Regions from separate parts of the Actinoplanes subglobosus genome, predicted to be linked through region 3. Evidence: riboswitches for the same ligand, from Rfam matches in the RefSeq annotation. Region 3 holds a riboswitch; each other region holds the start of a gene.
What was found. A riboswitch is a leader RNA that binds a small molecule or an ion and turns the genes downstream of it on or off. The one in region 3 is predicted to bind cyclic di-AMP.
Positions count from the first base shown of each region.

Region 1: linked by a shared signal. The riboswitch ahead of ACFO0C_RS34000 (transglycosylase family protein) and the one ahead of ACFO0C_RS02280 (coiled-coil domain-containing protein) in region 3 are both predicted to bind cyclic di-AMP.
Region 2: linked by a shared signal. The riboswitch ahead of ACFO0C_RS00085 (C40 family peptidase) and the one ahead of ACFO0C_RS02280 (coiled-coil domain-containing protein) in region 3 are both predicted to bind cyclic di-AMP.

Region 1 is NZ_JBHSBL010000023.1:80,533-83,794, reverse strand. It holds gene ACFO0C_RS34005 (CPBP family intramembrane glutamic endopeptidase) at 1-841, shown strand, start outside; cyclic di-AMP (ydaO/yuaA leader) riboswitch at 1,012-1,255, shown strand; gene ACFO0C_RS34000 (transglycosylase family protein) at 1,254-1,799, shown strand; gene ACFO0C_RS33995 (GGDEF domain-containing protein) at 1,863-2,342, opposite strand; gene ACFO0C_RS33990 (hypothetical protein) at 2,374-2,625, opposite strand; gene ACFO0C_RS33985 (MFS transporter) at 2,622-3,262, opposite strand, start outside.
Region 2 is NZ_JBHSBL010000001.1:14,353-17,614, forward strand. It holds gene ACFO0C_RS00070 (cytochrome ubiquinol oxidase subunit I) at 1-203, opposite strand, end outside; gene ACFO0C_RS00075 (BlaI/MecI/CopY family transcriptional regulator) at 277-633, shown strand; gene ACFO0C_RS00080 (M56 family metallopeptidase) at 630-1,538, shown strand; cyclic di-AMP (ydaO/yuaA leader) riboswitch at 1,678-1,809, shown strand; gene ACFO0C_RS00085 (C40 family peptidase) at 1,826-2,815, shown strand; gene ACFO0C_RS00090 (MarR family winged helix-turn-helix transcriptional regulator) at 2,861-3,262, opposite strand, start outside.
Region 3 is NZ_JBHSBL010000003.1:51,325-54,586, forward strand. It holds gene ACFO0C_RS02275 (coiled-coil domain-containing protein) at 1-960, opposite strand, end outside; cyclic di-AMP (ydaO/yuaA leader) riboswitch at 959-1,095, opposite strand; cyclic di-AMP (ydaO/yuaA leader) riboswitch at 1,303-1,434, shown strand; gene ACFO0C_RS02280 (coiled-coil domain-containing protein) at 1,441-2,469, shown strand; gene ACFO0C_RS02285 (glycoside hydrolase family 65 protein) at 2,532-3,262, opposite strand, start outside.

The DNA.
Region 1 (3,262 bases), on a different contig from region 3:
GTGGTGGCGTTTTCCGCTCGGCACCGTGTTCATCGTGGGGGCCGCCTTCGTCGTGATGATCTTCTACGTGATCGTCGCGGAGATCTTCGGGCGGCCCGGCGGGCCGGACGGCATGGCCACCCTCGGTACTCTGCCCGATCTCGCGGCCGGTTTCCTGTCGATTGCGGTGGCCCTTCCGCTGACGCTGCTGGCCGCACAGTGGATTCAGCGGCGCCCGGCCGGGACCCTGTCATCGGTGGCCGGGCGGATCCGGTGGCGATGGCTCGCGGTGTGTCTCGGCGTCGCGACGGTGACGATCGTCGTGTTTCTGACAGCGGTCACGGTGCTCTCCCCGGATTCCGGGCCCGACGAGTCACTGGCCGGCTGGGGGCCGTTCCTGGTGTCGGCGGCCGTGCTGCTCGCGGTGGTGCCGTTCCAGGCGGCGGCCGAGGAGTATCTGTGCCGTGGCTGGCTGCTGCAGGGGCTCGGCGCGTGGCTGCGCAGCCCCTGGCTGCCGATTCTGGTGCAGGCCGCGGTTTTCGCCGCTTTGCACGGATGGGGTACGCCGTGGGGCTTCGCCGACCTGATGATGTTCGGCATGGTGGCCGGCTGGGTGACGATCCGCACCGGTGGGCTGGAGGCCGCGATCGCGCTGCACGTCGTGAACAACCTGCTCGGGATGCTGGTGGCGGCGGCGTTCGGGCAGCTCACCATCGAGGAGACGGCGGCCGACATGCCGTGGTGGATGTTCGTGGCCGACGTGCCGGTCCTGATCGGATTCGCCGCGGTGATCGTGTGGCTGGCCCGGCGCCGGCGGCTGCACACGGCGAGCCCGATCGTGGCCTACGGCTTGGCCCACTGAGCCGCCAAAAAGGCTGATGAAAAGGGTATAAGCGCAGTGTCGGTAATTTCCGGGCGCTAACAAGATCAAAGCGGGCAAATACTGAGAAGAACGTCACTATCCGGGGCTGTTTTCTTGGCTCGCGGCCCATCGACGTGGTTACCGTCGGGCCGTCCCGCGACGCGGGCACTGTGGACGGACCGCCGAGTCCTGCCCCCGTCCGCAGACTCGATGCAAGGGCAGGAGCGGGGGACCCACTTTTCGACGGTGCGCGGGATGCGCGCCTTGGGGTGAAGCCGTGTGCACGCGGCCGGGCCAGCGAGAATTGTTCACGACGGTGGAGACCGCCTCGACGGTGTGACTCGAGGTAGGTCGTGAACATTCTCGTCCGCCCGAACCCGACAGCTCACCTCGCAGGCGTGGAGGATCATCCATGTCTGGTAGTAGACGAATCCGCCTTGCCCTGGTTCTGGCGACAGCCGGAATCACCGGAGCAGGCGTCCTGCTCGGCCCGGCCACCCCGGCTCAGGCCGCGCGCCAGGTCAACTGGGACGTCGTCGCCAAATGCGAGTCCGGCGGCAGGTGGCACATCAACACCGGAAACGGGTACTACGGCGGCCTGCAGTTCAGCCGCAGCACGTGGAAGGCCAACGGTGGCGGTAGGTACGCCCCGACGGCTGACCGGGCCACCAAGGCCCAGCAGATCGCGATCGCCAACAAGCTGCACGCCAAACGCGGGCTGAGCCCGTGGCCGGTCTGCGGCAAGAAGGCCGGTGTCTACAAGACGACGAAGACGTCGACTCCGAAGAAGAAGGCCAAGGCCACCGGCAAGACCTACGTGATCAAGTCCGGCGACACACTGGCCTCGATCGCCAGGAAATACAAGGTCAAGGGCGGTTGGCGTACGCTCTACGCGCTGAACAAGGACAAGCTCCGCAGTCCCGGCCTGATCTTCCCGGGCCAGCGCATCCGTCTCTGAGCCGGGTTCCGCCGAGCGGCGGCCGGGAGCGTCCATCGCCTCCGGCCGCCGCGCGCCACACGGTCATGATCGATTAACCGAGGCGGCCACCGATGGCCGCACCGGGATGCGGTCGAAGACCGCGTGGCCGCCGCCGGATCGTTTCGCGTGGTACATCGCGATGTCGGCCTGCTGGAAGAGCAGGTTCGAGTCCCCGTGGGCGAGCGCGACACCGATGCTCACGTCGATCGTCATGTCGATCTCCTCGACGATGAAGGTCTCGCGCAACGCCTCGCGGATCCGGTCGGCCACGGCGACCGCCGCCCGCTCGTCCACGTTCGGTCCGGAGACCACCACCACGAACTCGTCGCCGCCGAGACGGGCCAGCAGATCACCGTCCCGGGTGACCGCGGCGAGCCGCCGTGCGGCCTGCTCGAGCAGGTTGTCACCGGCCTGGTGCCCGTACGTGTCGTTGACCTCCTTGAACCGGTTGAGGTCGAGCAGCAGCAACGCGATCGGGTCGTGCCGGGGCGCGGCGAGCAGGATGTCCAGGTGTTCCAGCACCGAGCGGCGGTTCGCCAGCCCGGTCAGCGCGTCACAGCGCTGTGTAGTGGGCGAAGTCCCCCGCTCCCGTGGTGCTGGCCAGGAAGTCGACGACCCCCGCGGAGAACAGCGCGGCACCGCCCAGCCCCGCGATCGTCCCGTCCAGCACCACCCGCCGGCCCGAGACGTGCCTGCTGGTGAACAGCAGCACGCCCGCGTACGCCTGCGGGTAGAAGAGCAGCCACCCGGCGTCCGCCCGGGACGGGAACGGCGGCGCTCCATACCTCTCAGGTCGGCAGGTCAACCAGCCGAATTGAGGGCGTTTCCGTGGGCGCGCGATCTCGCCGGGCGCAGCACAGTCAGGGCCACCAGGAATCCCGTGGCCAGCAGTCCCGCCGACGTGGCGAACGCCAGCCGGTAGCCGCCGGTCAGTGCCTCCGCCTGGGTCCAGCCCGACGCCAGCAGCCCTTCGGTGCGGGAGGCCGCCAGCGTCGACAGCACCGCCACGCCGATCGCCATGCCGACCTGCTGGGTCGTGTTGAACAGCCCGGACGCGAGCCCCGCGTCGCTCTCCCGCGCACCGGACATGCCCAGCGTCGCCAGTGCCGGCAGCACCAGGCCGCCCCCGGAGATCAGCACCATCACCGGCAGGAGATCGGTGACGTACCCCGCCCGTACCGGAATCCGGGTCAGCAGCACCATCGCCGCGATCAGCAGCACCAATCCGGCGAGCAGCACCGTGCGCGCCCCGAACCGGGCACTGACCCGCGCCGACACGAGCAGCGACACGATCCCGATCCCGACCGCGGCCGGAAGCATGGCGAGTCCCGTCTCCAGAGCGGTGTAGCCGAGCACTTTCTGCATGTACAGCGCGACGAGGATCTGGAACGCGAACATCCCGGACAGGGCCAGCATCTGCGCCAGGTTCGCCCCGGTGACGT
Region 2 (3,262 bases), on a different contig from region 3:
GTGACCACGCCGACGGCGAACGTGACGATCAGCAGCTTGCCGGTGAACTTCGTGAGGTGCAGGTACTTCTCACGGGACGTACGGATCCAGGCGATCTGGAAACCGGCGGCGGCCGACGCGAGCGAGATCGACACCGGTACGAACAGGTAGTGGTAGATCGTCACGACCGCGAACTGCAGCCGGGTCAGGTCGAGCACGTCCATGGCAGCCCCTCTACGACGATTCGTAGTAGATACTACGACGCGTAGTACGACGTCGTGAAGTAGAGTGGCTCACATGGCACGGAACGACCTCGAACGCGAGGTCATGACGAAGTTGTGGGACGCGGGCGAGCCGCTCACCGTCCGGCAGGTGCACGACCTGCTGAGCCGGGAGCGCGATCTGGCGTATACGACGGTCATGACCGTCCTCGACCGGCTCGCCAAGAAGGGCCTGGTCACCCAGCAGCGGGCGGACCGCGCCTACAAGTACGCCCCGGCGCAGACCCGCGAGGAGATGACCGCCGGCGTGATGATGGACGCGCTCACCGCCACCCCCGACCGTGACGCCGCTCTCGCCTACTTCGTCGGCCAGCTGCCGCCGGAAGCGCTGCGGGCCGCGATCGAGAAGGCCACCCGTAACATCGAGCGGTGACCGCCCTCCTGCTCGGCGCCCTCGGGCTGACGCTCTCGCTGGCCGCGCCGAGACTGCTGGCGAGCGCCCGTTGGACCGACCGTGCCCCGGTCGCGGGTGTCCTGCTCTGGCAGTCACTGACGCTCACCGCCGTACTCTGCGCTCTCGGTGTGGTCCTCGCCGCGCCCGAGGAGGTCGCGCGAGCCGCGGGGGCACGCCATCCGGAGACCGTCGCCGCGTTGCTGTTCTCCCTGGCCGTGGCCGCGACCATCGTGATCCGCCTGATCGTGTCGCTGGTCCGGGTGAGTTCCCGGGCCCGGGCCCGGCGCGCCCGGCACCGGATGCTCGTCGACCTGCTCGATTCCGTCGAGCGGCACGAGGGCCTCGGCGGGGCGGAGGTCCGTGTGCTCGACGGGGCACTGCCGCTGGCCTACTGTGTGCCCGGGCGGGACCCGCGGGTCGTGCTCAGCGGCGGCGTCCTGGAGTCACTGGACCGGGAGCAGGTGGACGCGGTCCTCGCCCACGAGCGTGCCCACCTGCGGCACAGGCACGAGCTGGTGATGGAGTCGTTCACCGCGTTCTACCGGGCGGTGCCGGGGCCGTTGCGGTCGAAGGCGCCGCTCGACGCCGTACATCTGCTGCTGGAGATGGTGGCCGACGACGCGGCCCGCCGCCGGACCGGGCCGGCGCCGTTGCGGGCCGCGCTGGCGCGGCTGATCGACGCCGTCCCCCTGGCGGAGGAGGTGACCGCCGACCCGGAGGGTGAATCCCGGCGCCGGCGGCTGGCCCGTCTGGACATTCCGGACGGCGGTTCGACCGCTCTCACCGTGGCCGGGGTGACCGCCGCGGCCGGCCTGCTGGTGCTACCCACCGTGATCGTCGTGGTGCCCTGGCTGGCGCGCGCCCTGAACAGCTGGCCGTTTTAGAACACCCTGCGTGTCGTCGGCTGTGCGGACAGTTCGGCGGCCTGTGCGACCTTCATTTGCCGTCTTGATCCGAGTACGGTGGTCCCCGGTCCGCCCAGCCCCCCATCGGCCACCCGGCCGATCTGACGGACCACCGCCTAATCGTCTGCGGCCGAAAGGCCCACGGCGAACCGGGGAACCGAGCACCTGGGGTGAAGCCGCGGCGACGCGGCCGGGCAGCCTTCCCGCCCGAACCCGTCAGCTAACCCGGTCGGCGGCTGAACGGGAAGAAAGGACAACGCACCAGCGTGAAACGGATCAGCGCGCGTCGCGCCGGCCTCGTGCGCATCCTGATGTGCGCGGTGGCCGCGGCCGGAGTCCTGGTCACGGGTCCCACCGTCGCTCATGCCGAGCCCACTCCGGCTCAGATCGAGAAGCAGATCGACGAGGAGTGGAACCAGCTCGAGCCGGTCATCGAGGACTACAACGGCACTCACACCAAGCTGGTCAAGCTGCGCAAGCAGCAGAAGGAGCTGGCGAAGACGCTGGCTCCGCTGCAGGCGCAGGTGGACGCCGCGATGGTGGAGGTGCGGGGCCTCGCCGTCGACGCGTACATGCAGGGGTCGCCGACCCTGGTGAACGCGATGGTCCTCACCGGCTCGCCGACGGGTGTGGTGGACAAGCTGACGCTTCTCGAGCAGCTTGCCACCAACCGGGAGGCGTCGATCTCCGAGGTGGCGAAACTCCGCGACAAGTACGCCGCCGACAAGGCCACCGTCGACCAGCTCGAGTCCGAGATCACGATCCGCGACACCGATCTCGGCACGAAGAAGACGGCGATCGAGAAGGAGATCACGAAGCTCCAGAAGCTCCGCATCGCGGCCTACGGCAAGGCCAACGCCGACGACGGGGCGCTGCGCACCGGCCCCTGTCCGGTCGACTACACGAACGACAAGGGTGGCCGCGCCGCCCAGCGGGCGTGCGACCTGATCGGCAAGCCCTACGTCTTCGGCTCGAACGGCCCGAACAGCTACGACTGCTCGGGTCTGACGCAGGAGGCGTGGGAAGCGGTCGGCGTGCATCTCGAGCACTACACGAAGGACCAGTGGGGCTCCACCAAGTCGGTGAGCAAGAGTGAGTTGAAGCCGGGTGACCTGGTCTTCTACTACTCCGACATCCACCACGTCGCCATCTACATCGGCGGCGGCAAGGTGGTCCACGCGCCGCACACGGGCGACTACGTGCGGATGGCCCCGATCGATCGCGGCCCCATCGCCGGCTATCGCCGGCCTGCTTGACACACCCCGCGGAAAGGTCGCCGTCTCCTCGACGGCGGCCTTTCCTCATTTCCCGGTACGGCCGTGGTGCTCGACCAGCCGGCGCAAGAGGCCGGCGAGCAGCGCCCGCTCATCAGCCGACAGCGGCGCCATCAGATCGTCCTGGATCGCCTCCACCCGCTCGCCCAGCTCACCGGCCCGTTCCCGGCCGGCGTCGGTGACCGCGACGACGTTGCGCCGCTTGTCCGCCGGATCCGGTGACCGCCGCACGAAGCCGCCGGCCTCCAGTTCGTTGAGCGCCCCCACCAGGTCGCTCAGGTAGATGGCGGTGCGCCGCCCGAGCGCCGCCTGACTGGCCGGCCCGTCGGTGACCAGTGACGACAGCAGCCGGTAGTGATAGCCCTTGGCGCCCACGCCGGCGAACCCGTCGGCGACGAGCCGGTGCGCGTGCGCCGCGGCCTGGGAGAG
Region 3 (3,262 bases):
GCCACTGCTCGGTAGCCAGATCCGGCGGTACCAGATCACGTAGAGCACGTTGAGATCGTCGGCGTTGTTGATGAAGTAGTTCGCCAGGTTGTTGCCGTACGTCTTGTCGGCCCCGGTGGCGTCCCCGCCGAAGGTTCCCTTCTCGGCGGAGAAGTCACAGGCCCGGCCCTTGGGGTGCTCACCGCTGTTCTGCGTCCGCCAGCACTTGGTGAACCGGGTGAAGCCGTCGGCCCGGGCCTCCTTGTAGGCGTGCAGCAGGGTCGGGGTGACGCAGCCACCGGTCCCGGTCGGGTCGGTCTGGCTGCAGCTCGTGCCGGTCGGGCCCGGCGCCGCGTCGTCGCTGCCGCCGCCGTCCGACGAGGAGCTGGCGTCGTTGCCCTGGTTGGCCGCCTTCAGAGCGGTCTCGGCCTGCTCCTTCTGCTTCGCCATCACGGTGACCTGCTTCTGCTGGTCCTTGATGGCGATGTCGATGGCGTCCTTGGCCTTCTGCTGGGTCTCCCGGGTGGTCTTGAGGTCCTGGATCGCCCGGTTCTGGTCGGCGGCCACGATGGCCAGGGTCTCGGCCCGCCCCAGGAAGCCCTCGGCGGAGTCCGAGCTGAGCAGTGCCGCCATCGGGCCGCCACGGCCCGCGGTGTACGCCTGGGAGGCGAGCAGGTCAAGCCGGTCCTGCTGGGGTCCCAGGTCGCCGTCCAGCTTCTTCAGCTCGGCGGTCAGCTTGGCCTGCTGCGCCTTGGATGTCTTCAGCTTGGCCTTCGCCTCCACGAAACCTTTGGAGGCCTTCTCCAGTTTCTCGATCAGTGACGCGGAGCCACCCTCACCGTCGTCACCGGAGTCGCCGGGAGCGGCGAGCAGCCGGGGGGCCGCGGTGGCCGGCGTCGGGGCGACGGCCAGTCCGCACGCGGCGACGAGCAGCGCCAGCAACGCCGCTAATCGCCGCGCAGTGTTCTGCTGCACAGGCATTTCCTTCCGTCGGCCGCCGGCCGGGTTAGCTGACGGGTTCGGGACGAAGGAAATCCCTACCGCGGGTAGCGGATTCACCCCAGGGAATAATGGTTCCCCGGCTCGCCATTGAAGGCGATTAGGCGGCGGCTCCCGTGCGGGAACCGCAACGACCATACCCACTCGATCGACAGATCGACAGTTCTCGTACGCCCCGCGATTGCCTCGACACGAGCGGTGACAACAATTACGGAAAGTCGTTGCGAGGTAACACTTTTGGCGGTTCCTCGGGCCTGATCCACGGCGATATCTCGGGTAAACTGGCCGCCGGTCCTGCCAGGACGGCACCGCCCCCGAGTTGCCGGCAGGCCGCCGCCCAATCGTCGAAAGGCGAGCCGGGGAACCAGGTCACTGGGGTGTATCCGCAGTTTGCGGTAGGGATTGCTTCCGTCCCGAACCCGTCAGCTAACTCGGTCGGCGGTGACACGGAAGGAACTGTTGATGACCGCAAGTCCCCGCCGGTGGCTGATACTTGCCCTGGCACCGCTGGTGACCCTCGCGATGTTCGCGGCACCGGCGTCACCGGCCTCGGCCGAGCCCGGCGGCTCCTCGTCGTCCGCCCAAGAAGAGGAGCAGAACGGCGGGCCGGACGCGCTTCTCTCCGATGTGATCGAGAACACCAACCGTCGTTACGTGACCGCCAAGGCCGCGGTGACGAAGTCGGTGAAGGCCCAGGCTCAGCTGGCCAACCAGATCAAGCAGGCCGAGGCCCGGCGCGACGCGCTGATCCCCGAGGTCGACAAGATCGCCAAAGAGCAGTACATGACGGGCAATCTCAGCTCGATCGGCTACCTGCTGAACGCGAACTCCTCGGGCGACTTCCTGGAGAAGGCCGTCTCCCTCGAGGAGATCAACCGGCTGCACGACGCCAAGCTGCGCGAGCTGAACGACGCGCTGAAGACCATCACCGACAGCAAGGCCCGGCTCGACGCCGAGGTGAAGCAGCAGCAACAGGACGCCGCCGTCATGAAGAAGCAGAAGGACCAGGCGGTCGACGCGCTGGCCCTGGTCGGCGGCAAGGGCGTCACCAACGGTCTGGTCGTCGCGGACTCGCCGGAGGCGGCTCCCGCCCCGCGCAACTCCAACGGCGGGTTCTCGGCCGAGGGGTGCACCGAGAAGGACCCGACCACGAACGGCTGCGTCACCAAGCGCACGCTGCACATGTACAAGGAAGTCAAGAAGGCCGGCTTCAGCAACTTCGTCGGCTGTCACCGCGACGGTGGACCGTTCGAGCATCCCAAGGGCCGTGCCTGCGACTGGTCGCTGCAGAAGTCCGGGTTCTCGACCTACGACACCGACAAGGAATTCAAGTACGGCAACAACCTGATGGCGTTCCTGGTGCGTAACGCCGACGCGCTCGGCATCTACTACGTCATCTGGAACAAGAAGATCTGGTTCCCCGCGAACGGGTGGAGCAACTACCACGGAGTCAGTGACCACACCGACCACGTGCACGTATCGATGCTCTAGCTTCCGCAGACAGCGCGAAGGCCCGCCCCTTTCGGGGCGGGCCTTCCTCGTCTCGGAGAACCTCAGTGCAGGGCGCGCCGCACCGGTGCCCGGCCGTGCGGCTGAGCCGGCGCCGGGCCGGCCGGAACAGCCGCCGGGATCGGGATCGTCACCGGCCGGACCTGGGTGACCTCCAGCTCCTTGCCGTGGTGCAGCAGGGTGAGCCGGGCCTGTCCACCACCGTTGCGCAGCGAGTAGGTGACCTCGTCGGAGGTCACGCTGACCCGCAGTCGCAGGCCGCGCCAGAGCAGCGAGAACTCCAGGTTGTTGATCCGGCTGGGCAGGCGCGGCGCGAACGACAGCTGGCCGTTGAAGTCACGCATGCCGCCGAGTCCGGCGACCAGCGAGATCCAGGTGCCGGCCAGCGACGCCACGTGCACGCCGTCCCGGGCGTTCTGGTGCAGGTCGTGCAGGTCCATCAGGGCGGCCTCGCCCAGATAGTCGTGCGCCAGCTCCAGGTGACCGGTCTCGGCCGCGAGGACGGCCTGGATGCAGGCGGAGAGCGACGAGTCCCGTACCGTCCGGGCGTCGTAGTAGGCGAAGTTGCGCGCCTTCTCCTCCGGCGTGAACGCGTCCCCCCGGATGTACATCGCCATGACCAGGTCGGCCTGCTTCACCACCTGCTTGCGGTACAGGTCGAAGTACGGGTAGTTGAGCAGCAGCGGGTAACCCTCCGGCGGGGTGTTCTCGAAGTCCCACTCCTGGAGCCGGGTGAAGCCCTCACACTGCTGGTGGACGCCGATCTCCTTGTCGT